Nitrosopumilus sp. b3: one gene and its partners. Each later gene encodes a partner of the first gene's protein in a complex. Links are inferred from orthologs where the notes say so. Each region holds a gene or a part of one and is shown in the gene's direction. Other genes may lie near its edges.

Evidence for each region.
Region 2: the proteins of pcn (region 1) and fen are in contact, whole or in part, in a crystal structure (PDB 1RXZ), measured with the Archaeoglobus fulgidus proteins. The link is inferred for Nitrosopumilus sp. b3 from one-to-one orthologs. Residues at the interface, in WP_010877842.1 of Archaeoglobus fulgidus: Asn43, Val44, Ala45, Met46, Pro120, Arg121, Pro123, Leu125, Gln151, Met192, Ser194, Asn218, Tyr219, Pro220, Ile237, Leu238, Ala239, Pro240, Arg241, Ile242, Glu243, Ser244; in WP_010877775.1 of Archaeoglobus fulgidus: Lys326, Ser327, Thr328, Gln329, Ala330, Thr331, Leu332, Glu333, Arg334, Trp335, Phe336.
Region 3: the proteins of pcn (region 1) and rnhB are in contact, whole or in part, in a crystal structure (PDB 3P83), measured with the Archaeoglobus fulgidus proteins. The link is inferred for Nitrosopumilus sp. b3 from one-to-one orthologs. Residues at the interface, in WP_010877842.1 of Archaeoglobus fulgidus: Val39, Ala42, Asn43, Val44, Ala45, Met46, Leu125, Asp168, Ser194, Asn218, Tyr219, Pro220, Ile237, Leu238, Ala239, Pro240, Arg241, Ile242, Glu243, Ser244; in WP_010878125.1 of Archaeoglobus fulgidus: Ala74, Ile178, Ala179, Ile183, Arg190, Ser195, Asn196, Leu197, Arg198, Gln199, Lys200, Thr201, Leu202, Asp203, Phe205.

The regions. Positions count from the first base shown.
Region 1 is NZ_MU078693.1:213,293-223,861, reverse strand. The notes cover bases 6,613-9,558. They hold pcn (proliferating cell nuclear antigen (pcna)), read left to right. Parts: upstream 6,613-7,685; coding sequence 7,686-8,432; downstream 8,433-9,558. Other genes in these bases: C6990_RS01265 (aspartate kinase), read left to right, coding at 8,468-9,558; C6990_RS01275 (transcription factor S), read left to right, coding at 7,334-7,651; C6990_RS01280 (RpoL/Rpb11 RNA polymerase subunit family protein), read left to right, coding at 7,054-7,332; C6990_RS01285 (hypothetical protein), read right to left, coding at 6,613-7,002. In the rest of the region: C6990_RS01335 (aminotransferase class V-fold PLP-dependent enzyme), read left to right, coding at 1-9; C6990_RS01330 (Lrp/AsnC ligand binding domain-containing protein), read right to left, coding at 4-261; C6990_RS01325 (cyclase family protein), read left to right, coding at 337-978; C6990_RS01320 (dual specificity protein phosphatase 23), read left to right, coding at 1,031-1,525; C6990_RS01315 (hypothetical protein), read right to left, coding at 1,529-1,675; C6990_RS01310 (hypothetical protein), read right to left, coding at 1,685-1,837; C6990_RS01305 (AAA family ATPase), read left to right, coding at 2,036-3,022; C6990_RS01300 (DUF58 domain-containing protein), read left to right, coding at 3,048-3,920; C6990_RS01295 (vWA domain-containing protein), read left to right, coding at 3,923-4,873; C6990_RS01290 (hypothetical protein), read left to right, coding at 4,870-6,420; more of C6990_RS01285, read right to left, coding at 6,466-6,612; more of C6990_RS01265, read left to right, coding at 9,559-9,871; C6990_RS01260 (DUF7482 domain-containing protein), read left to right, coding at 9,910-10,569.
Region 2 is NZ_MU078694.1:420,157-430,729, forward strand. What follows is about bases 4,927-7,876. They hold fen (flap endonuclease-1), read left to right. Parts: upstream 4,927-5,865; coding sequence 5,866-6,888; downstream 6,889-7,876. Other genes in these bases: C6990_RS04670 (winged helix-turn-helix transcriptional regulator), read right to left, coding at 4,927-5,296; C6990_RS04680 (hypothetical protein), read right to left, coding at 5,499-5,765; C6990_RS04690 (ATP-binding protein), read right to left, coding at 6,890-7,876. Also shown: C6990_RS04620 (hypothetical protein), read left to right, coding at 1-38; C6990_RS04625 (hypothetical protein), read right to left, coding at 234-611; C6990_RS04630 (hypothetical protein), read right to left, coding at 677-853; C6990_RS04635 (Lrp/AsnC ligand binding domain-containing protein), read right to left, coding at 909-1,142; C6990_RS04640 (nitroreductase family protein), read right to left, coding at 1,194-1,841; C6990_RS04645 (hypothetical protein), read right to left, coding at 1,904-2,089; C6990_RS04650 (Dps family protein), read right to left, coding at 2,167-2,676; C6990_RS04655 (hypothetical protein), read right to left, coding at 2,905-3,363; C6990_RS04660 (universal stress protein), read left to right, coding at 3,496-3,960; C6990_RS04665 (DsrE family protein), read right to left, coding at 4,198-4,737; more of C6990_RS04670, read right to left, coding at 4,799-4,926; more of C6990_RS04690, read right to left, coding at 7,877-7,939; C6990_RS04695 (PAS domain-containing protein), read left to right, coding at 8,044-8,571; acs (acetate--CoA ligase), read right to left, coding at 8,573-10,489; C6990_RS04705 (CdvA-like protein), read right to left, coding at 10,544-10,573. UniProt on the Methanocaldococcus jannaschii protein: Structure-specific nuclease with 5'-flap endonuclease and 5'-3' exonuclease activities involved in DNA replication and repair.
Region 3 is NZ_MU078697.1:106,575-116,951, reverse strand. The notes cover bases 2,319-5,072. They hold rnhB (ribonuclease HII), read left to right. Parts: upstream 2,319-3,262; coding sequence 3,263-3,883; downstream 3,884-5,072. Other genes in these bases: C6990_RS10005 (NOP5/NOP56 family protein), read right to left, coding at 4,541-5,072; C6990_RS10010 (fibrillarin-like rRNA/tRNA 2'-O-methyltransferase), read right to left, coding at 3,880-4,590; C6990_RS10020 (tRNA (guanine-N1)-methyltransferase), read right to left, coding at 2,319-3,202. In the rest of the region: C6990_RS10040 (AAA family ATPase), read right to left, coding at 1-59; C6990_RS10035 (hypothetical protein), read left to right, coding at 163-624; C6990_RS10030 (helix-turn-helix transcriptional regulator), read left to right, coding at 680-1,474; C6990_RS10025 (RlmE family RNA methyltransferase), read left to right, coding at 1,471-2,064; more of C6990_RS10020, read right to left, coding at 2,054-2,318; more of C6990_RS10005, read right to left, coding at 5,073-5,896; C6990_RS10000 (dihydroorotate dehydrogenase), read left to right, coding at 5,940-6,893; C6990_RS09995 (dihydroorotate dehydrogenase electron transfer subunit), read left to right, coding at 6,877-7,689; C6990_RS09990 (B12-binding domain-containing radical SAM protein), read left to right, coding at 7,741-9,465; C6990_RS09985 (30S ribosomal protein S30e), read left to right, coding at 9,506-9,688; C6990_RS09980 (hypothetical protein), read right to left, coding at 9,979-10,122; C6990_RS09975 (hypothetical protein), read left to right, coding at 10,331-10,377. UniProt on the Methanocaldococcus jannaschii protein: Endonuclease that specifically degrades the RNA of RNA-DNA hybrids.

The DNA.
Region 1 (10,569 bases):
AAACTATAGATTTTCTTGTTCTTCTATGACCATCATGGTCAATGTTGATTGAACTTTATTGATTTTTCTGATCTTGTTAGTGATAATTCCACGTAGTTTTTCTGCATCATCAGATGTCAATTTTAATACAATATCGTATACGCCATAGACACCTTGAACCTCATATTTGATATCCCCATCAGCTAGAATCTGTTTTACTTCGGCAATTATTGATTCATCTGAACCTAAATCAGAATTTAATAGAACATATGCAGTAGGCACAGGATGATTTTCATCAAAGAGTATTTAACTTTTCATAGTTCATAAATTGATTAATTACCAGTAGTTTCTATTGATATGAAACCAATAGATCTTACACTTACAATTTCAAAATCTATCCCAAGTTTTCCCGGTTCCCCAAAACCTCAATTCATTTTATGGTCTGATATCAAAGATGATGGATACAATCTTGAATTATTGTTCCTAAGTTCTCATACTGGAACTCATATTGATGCACCATATCATTTTGTTAAAAATGGAATCAAGATACATCAAATTCCTATTGATAGACTAGTTGGAAAAGCCATTCTAATAAAACTCAAAAAAACTAGAAACTGCCCTATTACAAAGAAGGATATTATTTTATTTGAAAAAAAAACTGGAAAAATTCCAAATGAATCATCGATTTTCTTCTTTACAGAATGGCAAAAAAATCTGACAAAGAACAATTATTTTACTGAAAATCCGGGACTGGACAAATCAGCTGCAGATTATCTTGTAGCAAAAAGAATCAATCTTGTTGGAATAGATTCTCCAAGTATAGATCTAGGAAAAGATGAATCATTTACTACTCACCATATTTTCTCAAAAAATAATATTCTGATAGTAGAAAATCTAACAAATTTGAATAAGATTCCTTCTAGGGAATTTAATTTTACAATTCTACCACTAAAACTAAAAGATGCAACAGGCTCACCTGTAAGAGCGGTAGCATCATAATTTTATTCAATATTTCGCAATGCTAAAAATACAGCAGTTTCCTATTACTCATATGAGCAAACCTGGGAATTTATGGAGAAAAGTTCATGGAAAAATTACAAAAAAACCAACAAACTTTTCTTGGTTGATCGAAGAACAATTAGCTGGTTCGGGATTTCCCACAACTTTTGATGAATTTAATTGGCTTTTAGATCAAGGAGTAAAATCAATTGTAACTATGACTGAGAATTCATTACCAGATGATTGGATAGAAGATATTGGTTATCTTCATGTTCCCACACCTGATCTAACTGCCCCTGATATGGATAAAATTGATTTAGCAGTGGATTTCATTCATGAACAAATTAGCAACAATCAATCTGTAATGGTTCACTGTGCAGCTGGAATGGGAAGAGCAGGAACAATCCTTGCATGTTATTTTGTAAAATATAAAAAATATGCAGCAAAAGATGCAATTAAAAAAATTCGAGATGAAAGACCTGGTTCTATTCAATCTGAAGTACAAGAACTAGCTATTGGTTTTTATGAAAAACATGTAAAAAATTAGTTCTTAGACAAATTCAGAAACTAATTTTCCATCTACAACTTTAATTTTCAAAGTTTTATTTTCTTGGAAAATCATAGTTAATCCTCCGTCTGAATCAGGATCTTCAACTTTTACAAGTTCTAACATTTTGATTGCATCAAATTTTTCCATTCATATCACCTATTCTGGAATTGACACGGTCTCAATTTTTCCATCAATTGCTTTGATGAACAAAAACCTGTTGTCTTTGAAGATAAAGGTAATTCCGTCTTCTTTATCAGGTTCTTCAACTTCAAGAATTGGTTGTCCTAACAGACCATCATATTTTGCCATATTGAATCTCTCAAAAAGTTCCTTATATCCCTAATTGACCTTGATATTTTTTTATAATAACCGTATTTCTAGGCATGTTTTTCAATAAAATTAGAATACAGAATTAATTTTCTACATATTTGGATAGCAAATGATACTTTGTTAAGTAATTTTTATAAATCTCAATTGTATTTTTACCTCTACTTGGAGTGACACAAAATGAGTCAGGAAGTTACTGCATTAACAAATCAAGCCAAAGAATTTTCAGTCACCCTCCAAAGTCTCCAAAAAGAAATCTCAAAGGTAATTGTAGGCCAAGACAAAATTATTGAAAAATTAATTGTTGCATTGTTATCTCGGGGACATGTTTTACTTGAGGGAGTTCCTGGTTTGGCAAAGACATTACTCGTCCAAACAATGTCTAATTGCATTAATTCTCAGTTTGTTAGATTGCAATTTACACCTGATCTTCTCCCTGCAGACATTTTGGGAACTAAAATCTATGATCATGCCTCAACTTCATTTAAAACAATCAAAGGTCCTATATTTTCAAATTTCATACTTGCCGATGAAATCAATCGTGCACCGCCAAAGGTTCAATCTGCATTACTTGAGGCAATGCAAGAGAACCAAGTAAGTATTCAGGGAGAAACGTATCAATTAGAAAAACCATTTTTTGTAATGGCTACACAAAACCCAGTTGAATCTGAAGGAACATACAAGTTGCCTGAAGCTCAGGTAGATCGTTTTATGTTTAAAATTCTAATTTCCTACCCAACAATAGAACAAGAATCAGAAATTATTCAAAGATTCACTGAAGGAATTTCATATCAACCAGCAAAAATTCTATCGAATGAAAAACTTTTAGAAATGCAAGATTTTATACCTAAAATTTATGCTGATGAAAAAGTTAGAACATATATCACACAAATTGTAGATGCAACAAGATTTCCAAATAAATATGATCTACAACTTTCTGAACTAATTGAATATGGTGCATCTCCAAGGGCATCATTATGGTTAACCATATCTGCAAAAGCAAATGCATTTTTACAAGGAAGAGGATACGTAATTCCAAAAGATGTACAAGACGTAGTTAATGATGTATTGCGACATAGAATTATTTTAACTTATGAAGCAGAGGCAGATGAAGTCACAACAGATGAGATCATAAAAAAAATTATTGATAAAATTACAATTCCGTAATATTAGAATATTTTCTGGTGAGAAAATGCTCCAAACAAAAGAAATGTTAAAAAAAATTAAAAAATTAGATATTAAAACAAAACAACTAGTAGATGGAATAATTACTGGAAATTATAATTCTATTTTCAAAGGACAAGGAATTGAATTTTCTGAAATAAGGGATTATAGAGCAGGTGATGATATACGAGCAATAGATTGGAAAGTTACTGCCAGATTTAATCATCCTTACATCAAGGAGTTTATCGAAGAAAGAGATTTGCAAGTATATTTTATTATTGATATTTCTGGTTCTGGAAGTTTTGGTACAAACATCTCAAAAAAAGAAAAATCTGTTGAGATAATTGCTAGTCTAATGTTTGCAGCACTTCGAAATAATGATGGTGTTGGAATTTTTCTGACTACAGAAAATGTTGAAAAATTCATTCCAGCAAAGAAAAGAAGAAAACACATCATCCAATTATTGGATTTTCTGACCACTTTTACGCCTAATTCTAGGAAAACTAACCTCAAAAAATCACTTGAAGAAATATCAAAAATAATTAAAAGAAAAAGCATTGTCTTTGTAATCTCTGATTTTATTGATAATAGCGATTATCTTAAACCACTCAAACTACTACGAAGGCGTCATGATGTAATTGCTTTGAGAATAATTGATCCTAGAGAAAGAGAGATTCCTGATGTTGGGATGATAGAGCTAGAAGATGAGGAGACAGGTGAGCAAATTCTAGTAGATACATCAAATGAAGAATTTAGAAATTCATATTCAAGATTGATATCTGAAAACGATTCAAAGTTTCAATCTAGTATGATGAAGATAAAAGTTGATACCGTTCCCTTATTGACCGAACAAGACTATTCAACATCACTGAAAAAATTCTTTAAGAAAAGGAGTAAGTAAAAATGGCAGGATTTGATAATCAATATGTTCTAATTTTTCTTTTGGTTATACCTGCATTATTTTATTTCTACAATAAAATTCTAACAAAAAAGAAAAAAGCAGCAATACAATTTAGCAATTTATCATTTATCAAATCTGCATTAGGAAACAAGAAGAAAACTAAACGAGACTCTTTGTTGTTTTACATATCAATTTCAGTAATTGTATTGATGATAATTGGATTTGCAGATCCTCATATCCCATTAGAACAAACTAAAGAGGGTGTGAACGTAGTTCTAGTGATTGATAATTCTGGAAGCATGCAAGCAGAAGATTACCCTCCTAACAGATTGGAATCTGCGAAAAAATCTGCTGAAATTTTACTAGATTCTCTTCAACCAAAAGACAATGCAGGTATTGTAACTTTTGAAACAGGGGCTACCACTGCTGCATATCTAAGTCCATACAAGGATAAGGTGATAGATAAACTCAGAGATATTCTGCCAAGGGAAGGCAAAACTGCAATAGGTGATGGATTGAGTCTTGGAATTGATATGGCTATATCCGTACCAAATAAGCAAAAAGTAGTCATCCTCCTCAGTGACGGTGTTAACAATGCAGGAGTGATTACTCCTAGTGAGGCAGTTGCATTTGCCAAATTAAATGACATTCAAGTTTACACCATTGGTTTAGGTTCAGAAAATAAGGTAGTTTTGGGATATGATTTTTTTGGTAGGGCTCAATATGCAGAACTTGATGAAACAACCCTTAAGACAATAGCTGAGAATACTGGTGGAAAATATTTCAAGTCAATAGATTCTATGACTCTTGAAAACATCTACAAAAATATCAGTCAAGATATTAAACGAGAGCAAGAAGATACCAGCATAAAAGACTGGTTCTTTGCAGCATCACTTGGATTGTTCTTTTTACAAATCTACATGAGATATGGTAAGGGGAGAATTATTCAATGAGCAAAATATGTTTATTATTTTTATTATTTTTAATTGAATTTCCATTTGTATTTGCAGAAGACATTGTGATGTCTGTTGAACAATCACAGTATTATTTCAAGATTGGAGAAAATGCTGTAATTCCTCTGGAAATTCAAAATAATTTCAATCAACAAATATCTGGCATGCTACAATACACTATAACTCAACAAATTAGACAAGCAAACACACAATTTTCAAGCTCTAACACACAAGCATCTATGTTTACCGTTAATGAAGGAACCCAGATAGTTTCATTAGACTTTGGAACTAGTACCTCACCTGCTATTCTTTCAGTAAATCTGAATTTCATTTACAATGATGGAAATCAAATGAATGTCTCCTTTGATCCAATCACAATTCATTTTGTTACAGATGAATCTCAAAAAAATAACGTACAAAATAAAATGCAAAGCTCATCTCAGCAAGGAGCATCTGCTCAGAATAACCCCTCAAGTACACAACAATCTCTTCAACAAAAATTAGATCAGATAATGAATCAACCGTCTCCTATAGCCCAAGATCCACAACAAAGACTTCAAAATAATCAATTAGCACAAGACAGCAATGCTTTAAAAAAAGAAATTCAAGAGCAATTACAAGAAGAAAATAGCCTCAAAAAAACATTTGAAAATCAACTTGCATCTGCTAAAGATTTTCAAAAATCTCATCATGAACTTTTGAAACAGGGATACAACGTAACTGGTGGAAATCTGAATCCTAGTTCTGATTCAACAGGAGATTTTGAAGTAAATTATCAAAATGAGCAAGGAAAATGGGCAAAAATTGAGGGAAGTATGATAAATGGAACCATAACTAAGATCCAAAAGCAAACTCAGGAAGAACAAGAAGGATTATTAGCTAAACTCAGAGCAGATCCTACTTTTCAAGACTATGAGAACCAATTGATTCAAGATACATTTGTAGAGCAGAATTTAGAATTTATTTTTGATCAAAACATGACTTCTATCTCATTAGTTTACAAAAATGATGAAACACAGACTGCAACAATTGTAGCAGATTTTAAAAATGATGAATTGGTAAACATTCAACTTGAGAAACCATGGAAAGATTACTCACATCTGTATCCACTTTTGATACTCGTACCTGCAGGTATCATTGCATATTTTCTATATGAAAAATTAAAAATTAAAAAGAAAATTCCCTCAAAGCCCCCCATTTCTAAAGAATCAAAAAAATTTGATTATGTCTTAGAATCAAATAATTTACTAATTGAGGCAAAAGATAATTTCAATAAAAAACAATACAAAGATGCTTATGGTAAAGTCAGTCAAGCAATCAGACTTTTCTTGAGTTATGAATTAAAATTAAACAAGGAAATTACAAACGAAGATCTAATATCCCATCTGGAGAATAGTGTTTATCCTATATCTGATATTAGATATTGTTTTCAACTTTCAAGCTTAGTTGAGTTTGCAAAACTTGATGCAACTGACGAAGATTTCAACAAAATGATTAGTATTGCTCAACAACTTTTTCATAGAAAACATAACAACCTGAAAAAATAATCAAAATACTGCTATAGTTATTTTTAGTAAATATTCAAACAGGTCCTAATTGATTGTGATTTCAATTTCACTAGAATTATTCTTGATACTACCAGTTTCTGTATAGTCATGCTTTTGCCATGATGCAAATGCCTCAGCGCTAATCTTGTGCTTGCCTTTTCCTAAATCTGAAGCTTTGAATACAAATTTCTCATCAAAGTCAAAAAGTTCTTGCCTTACCTCTTCTTCAGTTAGTCTGATAAATGGCTCAAAATTTTTGGCTACCTGGACCCAAATTCTTCTATCTTTCATTGGATTGACTAGTTTTGGATTTCTGGTCCAAAAGATTGATGCCTTTCTATAGGTATCAATGGTCCTGCCTAATTCCTTCTTTCTGAATCCACCTGATGTCAATTTAATACCATATTTCATTTTGAAAGAAACATCATTGTTATTGTAGGCTTTAGTCCAATTTGCTTCATTAAACGCATTTCTGAGGTCTCCTTCAACTGAAAATTGTACATTAATCTCCACATTTTCATCAGATGAGTACTCATCCTTGGAATTTACTAGTTTTATCTCTGAAATCTTACTTTCTGCCATTCCTACCGCTCATAATGATTTATATCCGCAATAAGTGCTTTTTCTGAATACATGAACGCACAAGTGATCAGTTCTGAACCAAAAGAAATCAGCCTTTCTATCACTGAGACTGATATAGGAATCTTATACATTATTCAACATGAACTCCTAAAAGGATCAAATATTGATTTTGCAGGAGTTATAGTAAAACATCCCCTTACCAATGAATGCTGGATGAGAATTAACTCCAGTACAAAACCTCTGGGAGAAATTAAAAAAGCAACAGATTCCGCAATAAAAATGGCAGAAGAGTTCAAGCAACTATTTAATTCTAAAATTAAGGTAAATTAGATTGAAATTTTGCCCCAAATGTGAGGTCAAATTAAAGAAGGGTACTTCTGGTCTTGAATGCTCAAAATGTGGCTACATAGAAGGACAAAAAGTAAAAGAGACAAAAAAAATTGTTGAAGAAGAAAAAGAAGATTTTTCACTTTTAGCTTTTGAAGGAGATGAAGGAGAAGATATTCATCCAACAATCAAATTAGAATGTGAAAAATGTGGTCATGATGAGGCAGTTTGGTGGATGTTTCAAACTAGAAGTGCAGATGAACCTACAACAAGATTTTATCGCTGCCAGAAATGTAAATACACCTGGCGAGATTACACATAACGTTTAACTGGAACTTTAAGTCAAGAAAATTGATTTGACTTTTGGAGCAAAAACAAGTGGTTCTGATGATCTAAAGGCAATCATATCTGCAATATCTACACTTGTTGAAGAAGCTACTTTTGTTGCAACAGCAGAAGGAATTACCTTCAGAGGGATGGATCCATCTCATGTCGCTTTAATTGATATTTCTTGGCCAAACTCTGCATTTGAAAAATATGAATGTGATAGTGATATTAAATTTGGAGTTAGAATTGATGAATTTTCAAAACTTATCAAAAGAGCTGACAAAAAAGATAGCATAGAGATTAGCATCTCTGAACAAAATATGTTACTAGTTACTGTTGGAAAAAATAAAAAATACAAAATGCGTTTAATTGAAAGTTCTGCAACAGATACACCATTACCAAAAATTCCGTATGATTCTAAAATAATTTTATCCTCCTCAAAGTTTGATAAAATTCTCGGCGATGTGCAGGTAGTATCTGATTATCTAACAATCCATACATCTGATTCTAAGGGTGACTTTTCAGGTAAAGGAGATTCCGGAGAGGTAGTGATAGATTTGGATAAAGAAGATGAAGAGATTGAAGAAATCTCCTCAAAAGAAGACAGTATTGGAACTTACAGCCTTGAGTATCTGAATCCTGTAGTAAAGGCAGTAGGTACCACTGCAGGCTTTATCACATGTGAGTTTTCAAGCGCAAAACCTCTCAGAATTGAATTTAAGGTAGCAAATATTGGCAGAATTCACTTTTACTTGGCCCCACGCGTGGAAAGTTAAAGCATTTAAAGATTAACTAATTCAGGTACTTTGAATTGAGACTCGTAATAAAATATGGCGGAACATCAATCTCTGCTACCAAAGACATTCAAGCAATAGCTAAACAGATTAACTCTTTATCAAAGAAACATCAAATTGTAGTTGTTTGTTCTGCTATTAGTGGAACAACTGATGATCTAATAGAGATATCTGAATCAATAAAAAAAGAAAATAAATCAAAAGCTGAACAACTTGCATCAAAGATTACAAATCGACACAAACAGTTAGCAAAACAGACAATCAAAAAATCTGATCTACAAAAAAAATTATTAAGAAAACTAGATGAAGATTTTTCAGAACTTCTTGCTTTAATTGATGGAATGGTATTACTTGGTGAGGTTACATCAAGATCAATGGATTATCTCATTTCATTTGGTGAAAGACTATCGATAAAATTAATCTCAGCAGCAATCAATGATTCAGGAAAAAAATCAATTCCTCTTACTGGAAAGGAAGTTGGAATAATCACTGATTCAAATTTTGGTGAATCAAAACCATTAATGGATACTACCAGACTTAGAGTATCAAAGACTGTAGATAATTTATTCTCAAAGAAGATTGTTCCTGTAGTGGGAGGATTTGCAGGTGCAGATCAACACGGACATGTAACTACATTTGGTAGAGGTGGTTCAGATTATTCTGCAACAACTATTGGTTCTTGTATAAAGGCAGATGAAATTTGGTTGATGAGTGATGTTGACGGACTAATGACTGCTGATCCAAAAATAGTAAAGAATGCAAAATTACTAAAAGAAGTTTCATACATTGAAGCAGTTGAGATGGCTATGTTTGGTGCCAAGCAAATTCATCCAAGAACCTTTGAGCCCTTACTATCAAAGAAAATTCCAATGAAGATTAGAAATTCATTTAATGTCAAAAATGAAGGTACCTTAGTAACTGTATCACCATCAGCATCAGTAAAAAATACTGTCAAATGTGTAAGTAATATTCAAAATAATGGACTAATTGATATTCGAGGTGGCAGTATGGTTGGAACTCCTGGAACTGCAGCAAAAATATTTGAAACATTAGCAAAATCTGGCATTAATGTAATGATGATCTCACAAAATCCATCCGAATCAAGCATAACAATTGTGGTAAAAAATACTGATCTTGATAAAGCAGTCAGTGCACTAGAGATGGAATTATTGGGAAAAATTATCAAAAAATTGGAAATTACTACTAATGTGGCCATTATTGCATTGATAGGTTCTGGAATGAGAGGAACAGTTGGAGTAGCATCAAGAGTATTTGGAGCAATTGAGAAAAATAAAATCAACGTATCCATGATAACCCAAGGTTCATCAGAACTAAATCTTGCTTTTGTTGTTAAAAATTCTGATACAAATGCAGCAGTTCGAGCACTGCATAACGCATTTGAACTAGACAAAATCAATTGAGACAAAATCATTTAAGGGCATAAACCAAAATAGATTTATTGAAAAAACTAATTGCTGTTTTGTTAATTGGAGTTTTAGCCATTGGTCTCATTTCACTTTCTTCCATTTCTGATCAGTTTGCAGATGCAGGTTCAAGAAAAAAAATCCATTTCACTCAAACTATAACCTCTTCTCAAGATCCTGGGCTAGGACATGAGAATCATCAGTTAGCACTAATTCTTTCTCCAAATGAAGGAACTTTGTATGATGGCTCTATGACATTTACCTCAAGTTCACCTGTTCAGATAGTTGTTTTACATGAAATTAATCCTCAAGATTCAAAAGGACAGCCAACATGGACTGTTGATGGAAAAACAATTTATGGATTATCTCTAATTGATTTACAGGAAAAATCCGGATCTTTTGAGTTTACAGGAGCTGCACTTGCATTACATTCTCCAACATCAAAAGAATTTACTTCAACTGTAAGTGTTGATGGATGGATTAGAGGACAGCCTACTGAAGTGATTATGCAAAAAATTGAATTAGAAAAAGAAGAACCATCATCACTACTTTCAAGAACTAATGTGCCTGCTACCATTCCAATGCATAAAGGAATCTACAATGGAAATCAAATTCTTTACATCATTACAGATGGAAGTGATAAAGAATATGCAAAAGAATTATCTGAAAAACAAGAATGGAATGTAGAGGTAGCA
Region 2 (10,573 bases), on another replicon or contig:
CGGGAACTCAAAATGATGATTCGTCTAAAGATGATTGAAAACAATCAATTATTTTTTTTAGATTTTAGTTTTTGATTATACTCGGGATTGTCTTCTTCCATTCTTTGAAAATAAACTTCTTCATATGGCATTTTTCTCTCAGAATAGTATAACCAAATTTGCATTTAACCTTAAGGAATGATTTCTACTTGACCAATCATGAGTAATTTTTTTAAAAATTGGAAAAATTAGAATTATGTTAATTCTATAATATTTTTCATAGAGAGTACCATATCACCAATTTCAGTCATTCTTTGATCAAATTGAGAGTCGGTTAATTCATCCGGCTTGTTTAAAGTAATAACTACGTCTGAAAAATCACCATTAGAAACAACTCTCATTGGAACATCCCATTTTGATTCCTCATCAACATATTGATGGTCCAAAATTCCTAATGACTTGTTTTCATTAAATTTGAGTTTAGCCTTTCCGTGAGGGCCTGTAAATGACCACCATCCATCATCGTTAATTTTGGCATCAGGGATCATTTTGGGAGGAGCCTGTAAAATTGCATCAAAGGCATCCCCGGTCTTCTTTTTTACAGTGATGGTGATAGTTCTGGATCTAGTCATAGCCAGAATACTACTTTATTGTTAAAAAGGATATAGTAGAAATCATAGGAATCGTTTTGCAGTGTCTATTTGTTTAGAAATTCACGTATTTTTTTTAAATTTGAGACATTTGACTCGTGAAACATCACCATAGACTCTGCCAAGGAGTCAGGAAGAACACTCTTTAGATTATCAACTAACTCATCCCCACTTGTAATCATATTATCAATGAGTTTTTCAATCTCATTTTTATCATCAACCATATGAATTGGATATGGAGATTATCATAATTAAATTTTCAAGGATTACAGATAATCGTCAGTTATCTTTTTTTATCAATGTTGCAGTGGAGCGAACATTTTTCATCTTTTGAATATTCCAAGAAACAATCTCACGAACTTTTTCGAAATTTTCAGCTTGCAGTTTGACTAACATGTCATGAGTCCCAATAGTTTCAAAGACATCAACAACTTGTTCAATCTGCTTTAGTTCTTCAATGATTTGTTCTTCAGAACCCAATTCACAATTTAGCATAACATATGCATCAGTCATGAATCTAACAAATAACTATGATTATTTAAAGATGAATAATTTTAGGCGGTCCTACCATACAACATGGACCAGATCTTTTAGATTCCTTCTAGGTTTTGGGAACTTTGTTTGTTTTGGGTATCCGATACACAAAACAGATGATGGAATATGATCCGTCCCAATTACGTCCATGACTTTTTTCTCATCAAACATTCCAATCCAAATCGAGCTTAATCCTAATGCTTGAGCGGCAAGCTGAGAGTAGCCTGCAGCTAATGTGGCATCCTGAATAGCAAATTTTGCAAGAATCTCATCAGGAAAGTCGAATTTTACTCTTGAAGGGTTTTTGCAAAAAACCAAAACTACAGGGGCATCAACGTATGGTTGCTTATTGCATGCCTCAACTAGTAGTTTTTTCTTTTCTGGACTTTTTACATAAAATATTTCAAATCCCTGAAAGTTTCCAGCAGTTGGGGCAGTATCAGCTGCTGCAATGATTTTGTCAATCTTTGTAGTTTCCACGGGTTTATCTGAGAACTTTCTTGTTGAGCGTCTCTTTGCCATCACAGCAAACAAATCAGTATCTACAACTTCTGTAGGCCCAGATTGCAAAATAAAATCAAGTAATTGATTTCTCACGTTTGGATTGTCAGAAACAGGGATGTCTGATGGTTCATACCCTAAAGGAAAAATCTTCTCCTCTTTTTTTTCTGAATCCATGTTTAGGTTACAGAAAATATCTTATTAAAGAATTAGAATGGGCAAAAACTTTGAGTCTAGGATCATTCAGGATCAAAACCATCACACCCTGAAGTGCATGGTTTATTCATCACTCCCTCACAAGCACCCAAGTCATTGTGCATAATTCTGTGGTGTCCACATACTTTGCATTTTTCTCTAAAATGGGAAATCAGTTCAGCAGTAGAAATCCCTGATTCACGGATTTTTGTTTCAGTCTCACTAGTCATGATTGTCAGTTAATTCATGTAACTTTAAACATTTTGAAGAGAATAACATTTGGAAAAAAGAAGTTATTGAAAAAATATCAGGATGTAGGAGCAGTTGCTCGAATCATCCACAACATCTTTTCATGTTGTTCCATAAGTCCTGTCAGAAAATCACTAGTTCCCATATCATGAAAACTCTGATCAGATTTTACAAGATCAGCCCTTAAATCACGAATAATTGATTCATGATCTTCTGCTAGATTTGAAAACATTGTTTTGTCATCAGGGTATTGACCAGGATGCTCTTTGAGTCTAGTGTGTGATTTCAACTCTTCAAGAGTAGAAATTGCTTTGCCACCTAGTTGCCTGATTCTTTCTGCAACATCATCAATGATTACTTCAAGCTCACCATATTGACCTTCAAAGAATTTATGATAATCATTGAAATGTGGACTGACTACATTCCAATGATAATTCCTAGTCTTCGTATACAGTACATATTCATCTGCAAGTAAAGAAGTCAGTAAGCTGACTACTCCTTCTCTGTCATGTTGGGCAATTCCAATGTCAATGTTTTTCTCTAGTGCTGTGTCGTTTATTTGTGCCATTGCAGTCTTTAGGCTGTTTTACTATTTAGTATTTCTGGGATTTCATTCTAGTGCCAAAAGCACTTTTTTATGATATTATTTTATGATGCTAAACGCACTGGGGAAGTGAATGGTACAAAAAGTTTGACGCACTGACATCAAAAATGGTGTTATTATGCAAATTATCTAGTATTGACAGATCATCAGACTAGGAGTTTTACTAGTGGCGATTACGATAGTTTTCATCAACTATGAATAAGAATTAGGTTTTTGAACATTCCTAAAGCCAATCTTAGAAATTTTGATCTGGTCTATTAATGCAACAGATATCTTCAACAGTTTAAATGAAGTCTTAGAAATTTTGATCTGGTCTAGAGTAGGTAAAGAAATTCTCAATAATTCAAATCCACCAAATACAAACATCAGTGAAAGTAAAATTATTTCAAGCCAATTTTTTCTTAAAAAAATTTGGAGATTTCTTATTTCAAGGTAGGCAATTGTTAATTCAATTACAAAAAGTCCAACAGCTATCCAAAATACAATGTCAAATACAATCTCAGTTTCTTCAGAAATTGGGAAAAGGGGTTCCGGAATACCTAGTGAAGTATGCTCAATGTTAACTAATCCAAATAGAAAAACAAGGATTAATGTGAATATTATAAAGCTGAGTCTTTTTTTGAGTGAATCAGTTATTACAAAACGAGTCAATTAGAAATAAAAATGAAAATTTAATATTTATAGAAATTATTTTTTAACTACTAGTGCCTAATAAAAGGATCTATTTTAGCACTAGAATTTTTTTAGGTTTTTACTTATATGTCAAAAAATTGGATTAGTATTATGTATGAAAAAATTCTTGTCCCTCATGCAGGTACAAAAGCAGGCAACAAAGCATTATCTCATGCAAAGAAACTAGCAAAAATTCACAATGCAGAATTAACAATTCTTCACATTGTTGAAAGAATTCCTGAACCCTCTTCATTTACGTTTGATCATGGAAGGAGTAAATGGAAAGATGAACTCAAGAAAGCAAAAATGGAAATGAAAAAAGAGATGGAGGTGAGCATGCAAAAACTTGTTGATGAGTTAAAAAGAGACAATGTTGCCGCGTCAGTTAAAGTAGTAGAGGGGCATCCTGAAGAAGAAATTGCACACATTACTAATGACCAAGAATTTGATTTGGTAGTAATGGCAAAACGAAGAAAACTACGAGGGATTAAATCAATTTTGAAGCTAGGTAGTGTATCTCGAAAAGTTTTAGAGAGAGTTGCGTGTCCGGTTTTACTCATAGAGGGTGGAAAATAGATGTATAAAATTTTAAAAAATGTGAAAAAAATTGATTCGTTTGTAATTGCGACATTTGGTGCATTATTTGTAACAATTGTTGCTATTCTATATTTTGCAAACGTATAACCAAATCATGAGCATTCAGTTGTAAAATCACTTTTAGTTGGGATATAGAATATTTATTTTTTAGAGTAGATAATTTCAAATTAGATTTATGGTGAGTGAAATTAAAAAAAATAAAGAAAAAAATCGATGTCAGTAATCCAATACAACATCAACTTCAGATAGGATTTTTTGAATTTTAGGCATGTATGGATGAGGATCTACCTCTACACCACGTAGAAGATTATCTACATCAAAACTACCAATACAATGCTCACATGCAATAACTCTACCACCATTATTCAGAAATTCCTTTAAGGCCTCATGCTGAACCGTAAGAGCCGTAGGTCTGTCTTCATCTGCAATGCGGACACCATCAACATCAAGGAAAACTATGACATCCTTTCCAGCACTTTGAAAAGCTTTGGCATGTTGTATTCCCATCATCGAAGCATGTACTTGATGCTGGCTATTAGGATCTCCACTAGTTATATGAATTACATATAGACGGTCATCATAGCCTGTACCCAATCCCATTTTAGCCCTTTCACCCTCTAATCCTAACTCAGAAGAGCTTTGAGCACCAATCAAGGCTTCTGCTTCATAATCCACACCTTGAACTGATATTGCTGCAACAACCAAAAGAGTTGCAAGTGCAGTTCCGGTTATGGAATATTTTAGAATTGATTTCATTGGTTAAAGTACAACATTATGTTAAAAAACAAAATTGGTTACTTCATCGAATGTACCAAAATTATAATGCCAAAAAAATATCTTCATCATGTTCATCATTTTTTTCAAAGAGTTTTGAAAATTCCTTCTGAAATGTTTTTTTAAATAATGCTTTATCTTTTATTTTATAGCATTGTTTTCCATTTATTTTACATTTTTCAATTATACCCTCATCAATTAACGCAGAAAGATTCCAAGAGATAGTCCCTGGCGCTTTGTTTATTTTGATTGTCAAGTCTTGAAAGCTCGGCGTACCCTCAACTAAAATTTCAAAAAGAACCTGTTTTTTGGTAGGTTTTCTCATATTTCTTATTATTGGAAACTCATCATCTGAAACATCCATTGGGTAATATCTCAGATATTTTGGACGCTTTTGTGACTTTATCTTGCCTTGTTTTTCTAATTGTTGTAAATAATGGACTAGTACACCATTCTCAAATCCCGTCTCCTTTATCAAGCCTCTAACATGTATTCCAGGAGAGTTTTGAATCATTTTGAGAATTTCTTCTCTCCTACCCATAGTTATGAAAATATCATTGCGCAATTTAATTATGTGAACGATTTCTTCTTTTGAGAATCGATATGATGTTAAGCCGCCGGGAAAGGGATTCGAACCCCTGCACGCTTGCGCGTAGCCGTTTTCGAGACGGCCGCCTTACCACTTGGCTATCCCGGCATCTAGTCTGGGATTTTCTCCATAATAAAGCAAATTAGAAAATTTCTTACTTGATTTTATCAATATCAAACAATTCATCATGAAATTTCTTTTTGATCTGCTCTTTAGTTTTATTCCATTCTTCCTCAGATACAGTATCTGAAAAAATCGATGTAAAATTACTAAAATCAAATCCTATCGCAGAGACAATTTCTTGTCTTTGATTCTCAGAAAGCGGAAAGTATGAAACAATCTTTGTGATAACGCCATGATGGTCTGTTTTAAAATCAAAAATTTTTTCCTCTAATCCAGATGAAATATTCATCTTTGACATAATAATTTGCTAAAAACCCTGACATATTAAAAATGATTTTAAAAAAACGATCAAATCAAAAGGATAAACACAAAATAGAACAAAAATCCAATGTTTCTCAATGGGGTTAAATCTTAAAGATTTAGTAGTCAGGGAGAAAACAACTCTAGATGCATTTTCAACCAAAGTAATTGCTATTGATGCATACAATGCAATCTACCAATTTCTAGCAAGTATAAGAGGACCAGATGGTTTGCAATTATCAGATTCTGAAGGAAGGATAACCAGCCATTTGAGTGGATTGTTATACAGGAATGTGAATTTTCTATCATTAGGAATAAAGCCAGTCTATGTTTTTGATGGAAAGCCACCATCATTGAAAACAGCGGAAATTGAGCGCAGAAAACAGATTAAAAAAGATGCTACAGTAAAATACGAAAAAGCAGTAGCTGCTGGAAATATGGAAGATGCAAGAAAATATGCTCAGCAGACAACCAGTATGAAAGACGGAATGGTAAAAGAATCAAAACAAATCCTCACATATTTTGGCATACCATATATTGATGCACCATCTGAGGGGGAAGCAACTGCTGCACATCTTACAAACACAGGACAAGCTTTTGCATCAGCAAGTCAAGACTTTGATTCTATTTTATGTGGAGCAAAAAGATTAGTTAGAAATTTTACAAACAGCGGAAGAAGAAAAATACCCAATAGAAACACCTACATCGACATTGTTCCAGAAATTATTGAAACTGAAAAAACACTCAAAGCGTTAGAGTTGACAAGAGAGCAGTTAATTGATGTAGGAATTTTAATAGGTACTGATTTTAACCCAAATGGTTTTGAGAGAATTGGTCCAAAAACTGCACTAAAAATGATTAGACAGCATTTAAGATTAGAAGATATTCCTCAAATCCAAGAGCAATTACAAGAAATTGATTTTGAACAGATAAGAAAGATTTTCTTAAATCCAGAAGTTGCAGACGTAGACGAGATAATTTTTAATGAAGTAGATTATGAAGGAATGACAAATTATCTGGTAAAAGAAAGAAGTTTTTCAGAAGATAGAGTTCAATCAACACTTAACAGACTAAAAAAAGCATTAGAGAAGAAAAGTCAGAATCTAGATCAGTGGTTTTAATTTAAGAAGATGGGTTCTTTGGAAGCGTAATTGTAAATGTTGTAGGATTATTTTTCACATCAATTGTGCCACCATGCATTTCAATGATTTGTTTACAAGAGGCAAGTCCCAGACCTGTTCCTTCCTTTTTTGTTGTGAAAAGTGGGCTGAAAATCTTTTCCAAATTTTCTTCAGGAATTCCAGGGCCAGAATCTTCTATTGAAATTGTTGCATCAGAATTAGAATCAGTTACAGCCAAAGTAACTGTTCCTTTTGTGCCTATTGATTGCACGGCATTATGAATGATATTAGTTAGAATCACCCTCATTTTTGTGGCATCACATCTTACTTTGCAATTTTTTGATGAGACATTAAGTTCAACATCTTCTGGAAACGATACTTCGTTTACAGAATCATCCACAAGTGTTTTCAAACTGTATAATTTTAAATCAAGTTTTGGATCTCTTACAAAATCTAGGACATCATTAATTTGATCAGTAATGTGTAATATCGCACTTTCCATTCTTACTAGGGATGTTGACATTAACTCATCCTCATGTTTTTTGTGTCGAATTTTCATAAGATCAACTTGACTTTTCAATACGGTTAATGGATTTCGAATATCATGAGCCATTTTCGAAGACATTTCTCCAATAATTTCCAGGTTTTTAGTTTCAAAATCGTTTGACTTTTTTTCAATGTATGTAGTTAATTCCTGCTGTCTTTTGAATAAAGAATCTCGGGATTTTTTTACAGATTCAGATTTTGATACTAATTTTTTATGAATAGCGTCATACATCTTTATTTCTTTATCAATGTCTTTTTTTAGCTCTCTTAATTTTTTGTTAAACTTTTCAGGATCTGCAAATTCAGATAGAGAATCAGGAAAGATATCAGATAAGCGTTTGTCAATTTCTTGTAAGGATTTTAAATTATTTTTTGAGGATGATGCAGATGCTTTAGATTCTTGAGGAGTTGGTTTATTTTTTGTAAAAAACACTGTTCTAGTTGGGGCATTCATTGGATCGACATCAGAATTATTTGAATTTTCACGATGAAGATATTTTCTCATATTTGTAAAATTAAAAATTAGATTATGATGTCTTATGTGTCTAAATTGAACAAATTAGATTAGAGGATTTTTAGTTTAATTAGTAGTCTTATCTAATCAAAAAAATGTCCCAGACAGAAACAAGAAAAACACTCAAAGACGCCCCTGTAATGTGGAGAAGAATCAATTCAATAGGAATTATTTTGGATTGTAATTCCACATATGCATCAAATTTAGGATATGCTAAATCTGAGATTCTAGGCAAGCCTATCTTTGAGCATATATCCAAGGATTCCTGGGAGGCCATGAATGAGTCTCTAAAGGCATGGTTTGAGACGGGCAAAGTCACAGATAGAAAAATTACATTCAAAAGGCAAGATGGAAGCACATTTCCAGGATTACTTCAGGCCACAAGCATTTATGATGAAAACAAGAATCTCCTAGGCAGTAATACTGTGATATTTGATCTTACACAAATGAATGATGATAACATAAAAGAGTATGAAAGATTTTTCAAAGAGGCTCAAAACAAACTTGATGAAATTAAGGAAAGAGAGTATGATAAGCTAGATGAGAATTCAAAATCAGAGTATGATGGATTAAAGAAAATGTTTGACATGCTTTTGCAAGTCAATCTTTCTGAATTAAAATAATCTATCCAGAATATTTCTTGATTGATTTTTGAATTTCATCAAACGCACTTTGAACTTCAGTTACAGCAGCACCGTCTTCCAGTGTACTAACATCACCAATTTTTTCATTGTTTGCAATTGCCTTTAGCAATCTCCGCATTATTTTCCCACTTCTTGTTTTTGGGAGTTTGGAAACAAAATAGATTTGTTTTGGCGTTGCAATTGCACCAATATCATTTCTAATTTTTTCTGAAATCTCTTTTTCCAAAATTTTAGAATCAAAAACGCCTTGTTTTAAAACAACAAATGCAATAATTACCTCACCTTTAACATCATCAGGGATTCCACATACTGCAGATTCTGCCACATCATGATGAGATACAATACAGCTTTCAAGTTCTGCAGTGCCTATTCGATGTCCTGCAACTTTTAAAACATCGTCTGCACGTCCAAGCAACCAAAGATACCCATCATCATCTCTTAGTGCATAGTCGCCAGGATAATAGCAATTTTCATATTTTGACCAGTAAACAGTTTTGTATTTTTGATCATCTCCCCACAATGTCAAAAGCATCCCGGGCCACGGATTTTTAATTACAAGATAACCTTTGGTGTTTGCTGAAACCTCTTCTCCATTTTCATCTACCACAGAAATATCCACACCAGGAATTGCTCGTGTACCGGATCCCGGTTTCAAGGGGATTGTCTCCAATCCAGGAAGTGGAGAAATCAGCATTCCTCCAGTTTCCGTCTGCCACCAGGTATCAATAATTGGACATTTTTCCTTCCCAATTGTTTTAAAATACCACTTCCACACTTCAGGGTTTATCGGTTCACCCACAGTTCCAAGCAATCTCAATGATGAAAGATCAAATGAATTTGGAATGTCATCACCAAATTTCATAAACATTCTCAACGCAGTGGGGGTTGTGTAAAAAATTGTTACCCGGTATTTTTGTAAAATATCCCACATTCTTGATGCATCAGGAAAGTCAGGTGCACCCTCATACATCACCTGAGTTGCACCATGTAAAAATGGAGCATATACAACATAGCTGTGCCCGGTAACCCATCCAATATCAGCTGTACAAAAAAATACATCAGAGTCTTTGATGTCAAAAGCCCACTTGAATGTAGAATACAAATGTGTCAAGTATCCACCTGTTCCATGCAAAACTCCTTTTGGTTTTCCAGTAGTGCCTGAAGTATACAGGATGTAAAGAGGGTGATCACTGTCTAGTTTTTCTGCATCACACTCATCTGTAACATTATTCATGAGATCATTCCAGAGTTTATCTTTAGATGATAGAGAAATTTCATTTTTGGTCCTTTCCAAAACTACAACATGTTCTACAAACTCTGAATCTTTGATTGCCTCATCAATCACTTCTTTTAGTTTGACAATTTTTCCTCGGCGATACCCACCGTCCGCAGTTACTATGACTTTGGAATGAGAGTCATTTACTCTGTCTTTAATGGATGCTGCACTAAATCCTGAAAAAATCACAGTATGAGTTGCACCAATCCTAGAACATGCCAGCATTGTTATTGGCAGTTCAGGAACCATGGGAAGGTAGATAGTAACTCTATCGCCTTTTTTCACACCAAGTGATTTTAGCACATTTGCAAATTTTTTGACTTGTATGAGAATTTGACCATAAGTAATTTCTCGAGAATCACCATTCTCTCCTTCCCACAAAATAGCCGGTTTTTCAGATTTGGTTTTTTGGTGTACATCTAGGGCGTTAAATGAGGCATTAATTGTGCCTCCAACAAACCATTTTGCAAAGGGGGGTTGCCAATCCAGAGTTTTCTCCCAAGGAGAGAACCACGAGAGGCTTTTTGCCTGATCATCCCAAAAAGATACAAAATCAGATTCAGCCTTTTTTCTTAAATCAGTATTATTATTTCCAAGACCGATATCATATGTTTTCTCCATCAAAAAGTCTATGAACTTGGATCTTTCTAAGTGTTAAAAAAATAATTAAAAAAATTATTGTGCTTCCATTCTAGCAAGCCAATC
Region 3 (10,377 bases), on another replicon or contig:
ATCTCTCCAGAATCATGAATACAACGATATGCTCTAACTCTGAATTTTCTAAGTCGCATCTAGCGATATTTAGTTGTCTACGATTTAACTCATTCGTCAAATTGATCTGAAGTTTAGAATTTTGCTAAATAGATATAAGGGAATCACAGATCTTAAAACAAAATGGTGTCTAAAAAAATTTTTCTAGTATTTGTCTTACCTGTAATATTTTCAATTGTATTTGGATCTGCTGTAATGAATGATATCTTGGATAAACCTGGCAGGGAATTAAACATGTGGCCAATGTCTTTCTCTGAAGGATTTTCAAGCCATAAATCTCCGATTGAAATAATTGGTCTTGCAAAACAGTACTCCACAACAGCACCTGTCGAAATTCAAATTGAAATTGATGATGCATCTTTTGACTGTGGGGATCTATACGTCACAATTTACTCTTCATCAAATGATGTGATTACTCAAGGTGGATATTTTGAGCAGTGCTTTGGTGACGGAACCGGAACAATTCCAATTAATGATGAATTCTCTAAAATCATTGACTCTCCAGGCTCATATGAGATTGTAGCAGAAATGGTTTCAAAACAGTTACAGACTATCTCAACTAGGGGAACATTTACTGTTAAATAGGCATGAATTTTTCTATGATAAATAGGAATTTGAATTTAAAAAATGAGGTGATTTGATGGCAAAGAAAAAAGATACTCTAACTGATGAAGCTGCAAAAATTAAAGCAGAATTAGATGAATTAAAAAAGAAAAAGAAAATCCTAGATTCATCTCCCAAGAAAAAAGCTAAAGCAAAACCAGCAAAGAAAACTGAAGAAAAACCAGTAAAGAAAAAAGCTGAAGCAAAACCCGCAAAGAAAACTGAAGAAAAACCAGCAAAGAAAAAAGCTAAAGCAAAACCCGCAAAGAAAACTGAAGAAAAACCAGCAAAGAAAAAAGCTAAAGCAAAACCAGTAAAGAAAAAAGCCGAAGCAAAACCACCAAAAGAGAAAAAATTAACTAAAAAAGAATTAGAGGAAGCCAAAAAAGAAGCAGAAAAAACATTAGAAGAAGAATTAGAAGAGCAACTTTCTGATGAAGAAATTGAAAATTTCCAAATTGAAAAAGTTGACATGGAGAGACTTACAAACAAAGTCTGTGATATACTTGCAGAACGCGAATCTGAAGGAATGTTTCAAAGTGAGCTATGGAAAAAACTTAAACTTACAAGTCGTGATGGTTCACGTTTAGCATTAAAGCTTGAAAGGATGGGGACAATTTATAGAGAAAAACTTTTAGAAAAAGGACGTTGGACTTACAAACTAATTTTAAAGAAAACTCCAATCAGTACTCAATCAATCGAAAACGCTCCATGCTTGGTTTGTCCTGTTGAACAGAAATGCTCACTTGAAGGCGAAATTAGTCCTAGAAACTGTCAGTTTATTGAAGACTGGGTAATTGCCGAGATGAAAAAACCTGCGAAGGCCAAATGAAACTAATTGATGCACGAAAAGATCATTACCGAAGATTAGCTCATGAGCAGGGTTATCGCAGTAGAGCAGCTTTCAAACTACAAGAACTAAACAAATCTTATCGAATTATTGGTCCTGGATTCTACGTACTTGATCTTGGTTGTGCTCCTGGAGGTTGGACTCAGATGGCAGTAAAATTAGCAGGAAATCAAGGTAAAGTGATGGGTGTTGATTTATCCTATGTTGAAGAAATTCCCGGAGCCCATATTATTCGAGAAAATATTGAAGATGAGCATGTAGTTGATGAGGTGATGGATTATTTTGGGCGTAAAGTTAATGCTGTAGTTTGTGATCTTTCTCCTCAAGTTAGTGGAAATTGGACAGTTGATCATGCAAAACAAATCTCATTAAATTATGATTGCACCAAAATAATGGACAAGGTTTTAGCAAACAAAGGAAATGCTGTTTTCAAAGTTTTTGACGGTGAGTATTCTATGGAATTCAGAGACTATGTAAAGAAAAAATTTTCTAGAATAAATCTCACAAAACCTAATGCTAGTAGAAAACAAAGTAGTGAACTATATCTTGTTTGTTTAGGATTTATTGGATAGTCTGAAATATTTTAATTATTTCATTAATTTTGGCATTTGTTCTAAACCCTGTTGGACTAAATGATGTGATACTTGCTTGAAAATTATTTTTTTGTAAATTTAAAATTGCATTTTCAAGTTTAGGTGGGGATGATTTCATTTTTGATGCAATCTCGTCTAATGTAAAATAAGTTGCAGGCATTTCTGATTCTGCAAGACATTTTCCAAGTACCCTCTCACAATTTTTATCTATTTGGAAATTTGGAACTTCAAAAATCATGTTTTGAATAAATTCTTTATCAAAAATTTTTCCTATCCATAAAGGACCAGCAATATTGAATTGCTGATTGCACAAATTACATTCATTTTCTTTTTCTAATGATATTTTTCTATGGCCACAATTTTTGCAGTGTAAAATGTATCCTAAATTTTCTTTTTGATCTGGTCTGTTTAGAACTTTGACATAGGTTCGATAGTAATGCATCTCACTTTCCACAAATAATGGTATGATTTCTACACCTAGTCTTCCTGCAACTGCTCTTAGACAACCTAAAATCAGTCTAATGGCTATTTCGTTTCCATACTCTGTTCTTACTGGAATTCCACCATATTTTCTCTTACAGGCACTCTGAAAAAGCCCATTTAGAACTTGAAGATCCGTAGCTGCAGTAGACAAAATTCCTCCATGCATCGTTGCTCTAATCCCACAGTCAAAAAATGCTGCAGGAGAACCAAAGGGATCAATATCTACAATTGAACCTCTTTTGCCTTTTTTTGAATATTTGCTCAAAAATCTACATACTTCTTTTTCAGAAAATTTAATATTTTCTAAATTGTTCAGATTGGCTGAATATTTTGACATTTCTAGTGCGGTGGGATTTAGATCATTTATTACAATTTTTTCTACATCTAACTCATTTCCAACTCTTAATCCTCTTGCACCAATTCCCGATAATCCTTCTAAGAAAATTTTTGGTCCTTGAAAATTCTTTAGAAAAGATGCATATGCAATAATGGAAAAATCTCTATTCACTTTAGCTTTTGGATTAAAGAATGCAGGTTTTTTTGGTGGAACTTTATCGGTAATTGATTTTTTTGGAACTAGTAGTTTTGTTGTACCTTCAATTATTTCTTGAAAAGTTTCATCTGGAAATTCCAATTATTTTTCATTTTTTCTAATCCTATAACGGTTTAATACTTGTGCATTAAGACACAATTCGTGCAAATCTGTGGTATAGATGATGCTGGACGTGGTCCTATGTTGGGCCCATTAGTAATAGCTGGAGTGTTAATTGATAAAAAAAATATGAAAAAATTAAGCGCATTAGGTGTAAAAGATTCAAAAAAACTTACTCCTAAACTACGTGAACATCTATACAAAAAAATTATTGAAATCGTAGATGATTATTATATTGCAAAAATTTCTCCTAGATTAATTGATGCTAGTGTAAAGAAACACTGCCTAAATGGTTTAGAGGCAAAATACATGGCAAAAGTAGTTTCAAAATTAAATCCGGATATATCATATGTGGATTCCTGTGATGTAAATCCCACTAGATTTGGAAAAGAAATCTCCAAACTATCTGACAATCATAAAATTAGATCATATCATCGCGCAGATAGTAGATTTGTAGTAGTCTCTGCTGCATCTATTCTTGCTAAAGTTACAAGAGATAAAGCAATTGCAAAGTTAAGAAGAAATCATGATTTGGGTAGTGGGTATCCTTCAGATTCTATAACAGTGAAATTTGTGACTAAATATTATAAAAATAATCATGCCCTGCCTAATTTTGTGCGTAAAAGCTGGAAACCCGTTCTAAAAATAACTGGAAATAATTAATTTTTATATTTTGCAATTACCATTGCATGATCTTTATCATATGGATGCAAATCAATTGATTGCAAGATATCAAAATTCTTTTTTAGCTTCTCAGTTTCCTCTTCAATAATTCTTCTTGGTGATTTTGTAACATCAATACTACGTGTCTTGATGACTAAAAAGAAATAACCTCCTTTTTTTAGATACATCTCACAATTATCTAATGCAATTTGTGTTTGATCTGGTTGTGCTATGTCGACATATATGATGTCTACTTTTCCAAAGACTGAAAAATATTCTTTTGGTTTTCTTGCATCTTGTAATATTGGAATGATGTTTTTTCTATATGATGCGACTCTATCGAGAAAATCTCTTGCCACTCTACTCGCATGTTCTACACCAAAAACTATTCCACTAGGACCTACAATATCTGAAATGTGACTAACCGTAGTTCCAGTTGAGGCTCCTAAATACAGAACTATACTTTTATTTTCAAATGGGAAATATTCAAGATCATTCATTATAGCTGCTGCTAATTTACTCCTAAATGCATCCCATAATCTATATTCTACTCCTTTTTTGATAATTAATTTTTCTTTATACACTTGATTTCCTGGAACTAAATTTTCAGTAGCTAGTTTTCTTTCGCCTTCTGATTTTATCCAAAAATATGATTGATTATCTTCTTCCAAACTTCTTTCTCTTTTTATTTGAACCTGATCTTTCATTTCTTGAACCGCCTTCTTCTCTTCTTCTATCTCCACCTTCTCTTCTTCTATCTCCACCTTCTCTTCTTCTATCTCCACCTTCTCTTCTTCTATCTCCACCTTCTCTTCTTCTATCTCCACCTTCTCTTCTTCTATCTCCAAAGCCCCTTCCTTCACGCCTAAATTCTTGGGGTTTTCTCATGTATTTCTCAGTTGGATTTTCATACTTTTTTCCAATCTCATCTACTCTGATGTTGAGTTTTTCAAGAAGTGTTTGGTTTAGTCCTTCTCCGTAGACATCTACTCTCGCAGCAATTACGGCTTTGGCAGCAACTGCTCTGGCAATTTTTCCTCTTTGCCATCTGGGAGCTGCATGAACCATAGCATGCTGGAACAATAATCCGTGCTTTGGAGGTTGAGAACCTGTCTTCAATGATCTAAACAATGCTTTTTCAGCTCCCAGTACTTGGATTGTACTGGCAGGTAATGATGCCAATCTCTTGAGACTTCCAGCTCTTCCTAAAATTCTTGCACCTACTGCACTTCCAAGAATTGCTGAAAGATTTGGTGCAATTTCTTGCATGGCAGTTTCAACATGCTCTTCAAGTTTTTTACGTAATTCATGAAAATCTAAAATTTGTTTTGCAATTGATTGAACTATAGCTAAATTGACATCTGAAATATCTCCTCCCCTACTTTTTGAAGAAATTAAAGTCAACATCTCTACTTTTGATTCTGGAAACCCTGCTTCTTCAAAAACTTGTTTTGTTAATGATTCTCGTTTTCCAGCAAGAACAATTTGTGCATATCCATTAATGCTGTCAATAATGTTATCTAATTCTGGAAAGTGTAATCCATACCATTCCCGAAGTCTTGAACTTAGACCATTTGCAATCTTGTCAATCTCATCTAATGAATTAATTGCTTGAATGATGTGAAGATCCGGACTTTCAGAAACCTCTGTTACTTTGGATGATGAAATTCCCAAAGCAAACTCTCTTAGTTTTCCTAATGTGTCTTGTAAATTAGAGGCAAAGCCAGAATCTACAATAATTTGTGGTTTTGTTGCTTGAACATTATCTAATTGTGCTGCATCCATCAAATAACAATCAATTGAATGTTTTTTTAAAATTGCAAGTAGTGCTTCATCACTAACGGAGACTCCTCTTTGAATTGAAGCTAAATAATTGATTAATTCATTAAGTTTTGATTCTTTGTTTTTTACTAAAAGATATTCTTTAACTGGATTTGAGAAAGGAAATGATTTTTCAAGCTTGTCATCATTGAAAACTGAGATTCCAAATTCTGTTAATATCACAGAATACATGACTAGTTGATTCTAAATCACCTTTAAAAAAGGTACCAGAATCGTGAATCAACTATTATATTCGAAACCAAGTTCATTATTCAAAGTGGAAACCAGTCTTGCAACTTCCATAGGTCAAATTCAATTAGATAGGCCTGTAATGCTTGCATCTGGAATTTTAGGTATATCTTTGGATGTTTTTAATCGATTATATCGTTCAGGTGCTGGTGCAGTTGTAACAAAATCACTTAGTACAGAACCATGGGAGGGTTATCCAAATCCAACAATCTTTGGCGTAAAAGGTGGTGGTTGGATAAATGCTGTAGGCCTATCCAACCCTGGAGCTCCAAATTTTGCTAAAATGATTGAACCAAACCAAGATGTTCCAATTGTAGTTAGTTTGGTTGGCTCAATTCCTGAAGATTTTGAGTTTATGATAAAACAATTTGAAAATTGTAAAGTTACAGCATATGAGCTAAATTTATCCTGCCCTCATGTTGCCAAAGTTGGTTTGGAAGTTGGCGATGATCCTGAACTAGTTAGAAAGATTGTAACTACATCTAAAAATTCAACTGATGTTCCTATAATTGCTAAAGTCGGTTTAGGAACTACTCATTATCTTAACACTGTAGGCACTGCAATAGATTCTGGAATTGATGCCATTACTGCAATCAATACTGTTAGGGCTATGGCTATTGATGTTGAAACACAGCGACCTATTCTTAGCAATAAATTTGGTGGATTATCTGGAACTCCAATCAAACCTATTGCGTTGAGATGTGTGTATGAGATTTCTTCAAAATATGACATTCCAATTATTGGATGTGGTGGTGTCTCAACTTGGGAGGATGCAGTAGAGTTCTTCTTGGCAGGTGCATCTGCAATTCAACTTGGAAGTGCGGTTGGTGATAATTGGATAAATGTATTTGGTGAAATCAATAATGGTATTCTAGAATACATGAAAAGAAAAAATTATTCTTCAATAAAGGAGATGGTGGGTCTTGCAAAGAAATCATAATCATACAACAATTGTCACAATTGAAAAAGTAATTGATGAAACACCTACTGTTAGAACTCTGGTTTTTTCTGATGATGTAATGTCAAATGTACTTCCTGGACAATTTGCAATGGTTTGGATTCCCGGAGTTAATGAATTACCAATGAGTGTAATGATTACTAGAGAACCTGGAAAAGCTGCATTTACTGTGAGAAAACATGGACCAGCTTCAACTGGATTATTTAATATCAAAGAAGGACAACAGATTGGAATTCGCGGTCCTTATGGAAATTCATTTGATCTAAAAGAAGGAAAACTTTTGTTAGTGGGTGGTGGAACTGGTCTTGTTCCAATGATGCGATTGCTTTCATTTGTAAAACCTACAGATGATGTTACTGTTCTGATAGGGGCAAAATCAAAAGATGAAGTTTTCTTTGAAGAATTTGCAAATAGCATGCTGGAGAACAATTCTCACAAAGTACTCGTTTCAACTGATGATGGAAGTTATGGCGAAAAAGGCTTTGTTACTGATTTAGTTGAAAAACTAGTCAATGAATCTCATTTTGATGGTGTGTATGTGTGTGGGCCAGAAATAATGATGTATAAAACTGTCCAATCTGCACATTCAAGGAACATGTTTGTCCAAGCAAGTCTTGAGAGAATGATGAAATGTGGTGTTGGAATTTGTGGAAGTTGCTGCGTTGGTGAAGACCTAGTATGCAGGGATGGTACTGTCTTTGATGGTGAGCATCTTTCTTCAAACAAGGAATTTGGTCATTTTTACAGGAATAAGGCTGGAATTTTAGAAAAATATTGAATTTCGCTAGCAAGGTTTAAAATAAATCATAAAATTATTTCCTTGAAGGATATGGGAACTCCGAAAATTGTTTTAACTGCAGACAGAACTTTAATGTCTCCATATCGAGGACTTTCATTAGCTACCTTTTTTGGATGTGCACCTGCACTTGACCCTAATCGGGATAAAAGCAGTTTTTGGTACAAAATTCTTGGAAATCAAGTAACCCCAAAAATTCTGTTTGATTTTATTTGTAATTATATTCCTCACACAAATGGTGTTGCAAACTATGCCCCATACGGTTTGAGAAAATTAGAAGCCGGTTTACTCCGAGATGGATTTAGCAGACAAGATGTAGTTGTAGCTCATCCTGATCACATTGAAAAATTCATTGGCCCTCAAACTGAAGTTGTTGGAACTTATGAAATGGATCCTCTTGGAATGGGTCCTGTAACAATGACATTTACTTATGGTAGAAAACAAACCTCTTATGATGAATTTTACAATGCTGAATTACATCATAGAATCAAAGCTGCTAAATTAAAAACTGGTAGTAAGGCAAAAGTGATTTCCGGTGCATCTGGAACTTGGCAATACAATTATGATCCAGAAAAAATTGAAGAGTTTGGAATCTATGCAATTCTAGAGGGAGAATTGGGTGGAATTGCACCTGAAATTGACGGACATGCTGGAAGATTCTTCAATTATTTGATTAATGGTGAATTTGAAAATATGGATCCTTTCAGAAAGAGAAGTGACTTTAAAGTCAACGTAAAAGAATTTGAAAGAAATGGTAAAAAAATCCATGGACGATTTGTTAATTTCTGGGATAGACCTGAACTAGAAGAAATTCCTGACATTGTAGAACCAAGTATGCATGGAATGGTAGAGGTAATGCGTGGTTGTGGTAGAGGTTGTAAATTCTGTGATGTTACATTAAGATCATTGAGATACTATTCTCCAGAAAAAGTCAAAAAAGAAATTGAAGTTAACATTAAGAAAGGTGGCTCCAAGTCTGCTTGGATTCATAGTGATGATATCTTTGTTTATGGAATGGATCCTAGAACCGCAAAAGGAATGGAGCCAAACAGAGAAGCTCTTGAAGAACTATTTACAGCAATCATGTCTACAGGAGTTGAGCACACAAATCCCACACATGGTACATTGGCAGGAGCAATTGCTGATGAAAAATTAATTCCAAATCTTTCTAAAATTATCAAAGCAGGACCTGACAACATGATTGGTGTTCAAGCTGGATTTGAAACTGGCAGTCTTAGACTAATTGGTAAATACGCTGATAGAAAATTAGCCCCTTATGATCCATCTGAATGGCACTGGGTTGTAAAAGAAGGTGTTAAGACATTAAATCAGGACTATTGGATTCCTGCCTTCACATTAATTATGGGTCTTGATAATGATGAAACTCCTGAAGACTCTTGGGAGACAATTCGTTTACTCAGTGAACTAGAGCATGAGCAACCTGATTCCATGTTTACTGCAACTGCACTAACCTTCGTTCCTATTGGATTGCTAGAAAAATCTGATTTCTTTAATATCGGAAATGAAATGACTCCTGCTCAGCTTGGAGTTCTATACAAGACATGGCAGCACAATTTCAAATATGGTATTCAAAAATTCATGACCAAAACTGGTTCTAAAGGACCTCAAAGATACTTCTTTAACGCCATTGCAAGATCTCTTGGCGGTGTTCCATTAGGTGCCATGGAGAGATATGCACGTAGAAAGAGTAAGGAACACGAACAAGTTATTGAGACTGTAAAGGCCAAATACTGGTAGTCATACAAATACATAAATTCACTAATTCCTATTTTATAACATGGCAACACACGGTTCACTTACCAAAGCAGGTAAAGTGAGAGGACAGACACCAAAGGTTGAAGGAAGAAAAATTGTAGGTACTAGCTCTAGTCTAAGAAACAAAAGTAACTTCAAAAAACGATTTGTCCTAGGTAGATTCCCTGGACAGAACAAACCAGGACAAAGAAGAAAGCGACGTTAGTCAATTTTTACTAAAATTTATCATTTTACGATCTAATTCTAAAACAGGTTCTGTCAAGCCTGCGGTTGGTAATTCAGGCGTAAAAAGTCGGTTGATGAGAATTTAGGCGGTACCGCACTAGGCGTAATAGCGATCAATATGTGAAACATCAACGTTTCACCATTTGTAGAATATTTTTATCAGTAACCTCCTTAAGTCACATCTTTCAAATTTGGATATGCGTGTATGGATTAAAGGCATAATCATATCTGCAATAATTAGTGCTGGTATTGGTGCTAGTTTCTATTATCTTAGCACCCTTCAATAATTATCATAATTTTTTCTTCAATTTTGTGTAAGTATCCAAGTATCCAAGTATCCAAGTATCCAAGTATCCAAGTATCCAAGTATCCAAGTATCCAAGTATCCAAGTATCCAAGTATCCAAGTATCCAAGTATCCAAGTATACTTAGTGGAAATGAAGGTTTAACTTTTGTAGCGGAGTGGAAATGAAGGTTTAACGATTTGGTTTGGTTATTTTTGGATGATTTTTGATAGTTTTTTGTTGATTTTTGATGATTCATGAAGATTCTTGTTTTGTCAAATAACATAGTGTGTAAGATCTAGAAATTCTTCCATAATTATATAAGTGAGAATTGTAACATGAAAAATACATTGGCAGCAAGTAAAGCATCCTATACAATATCCCC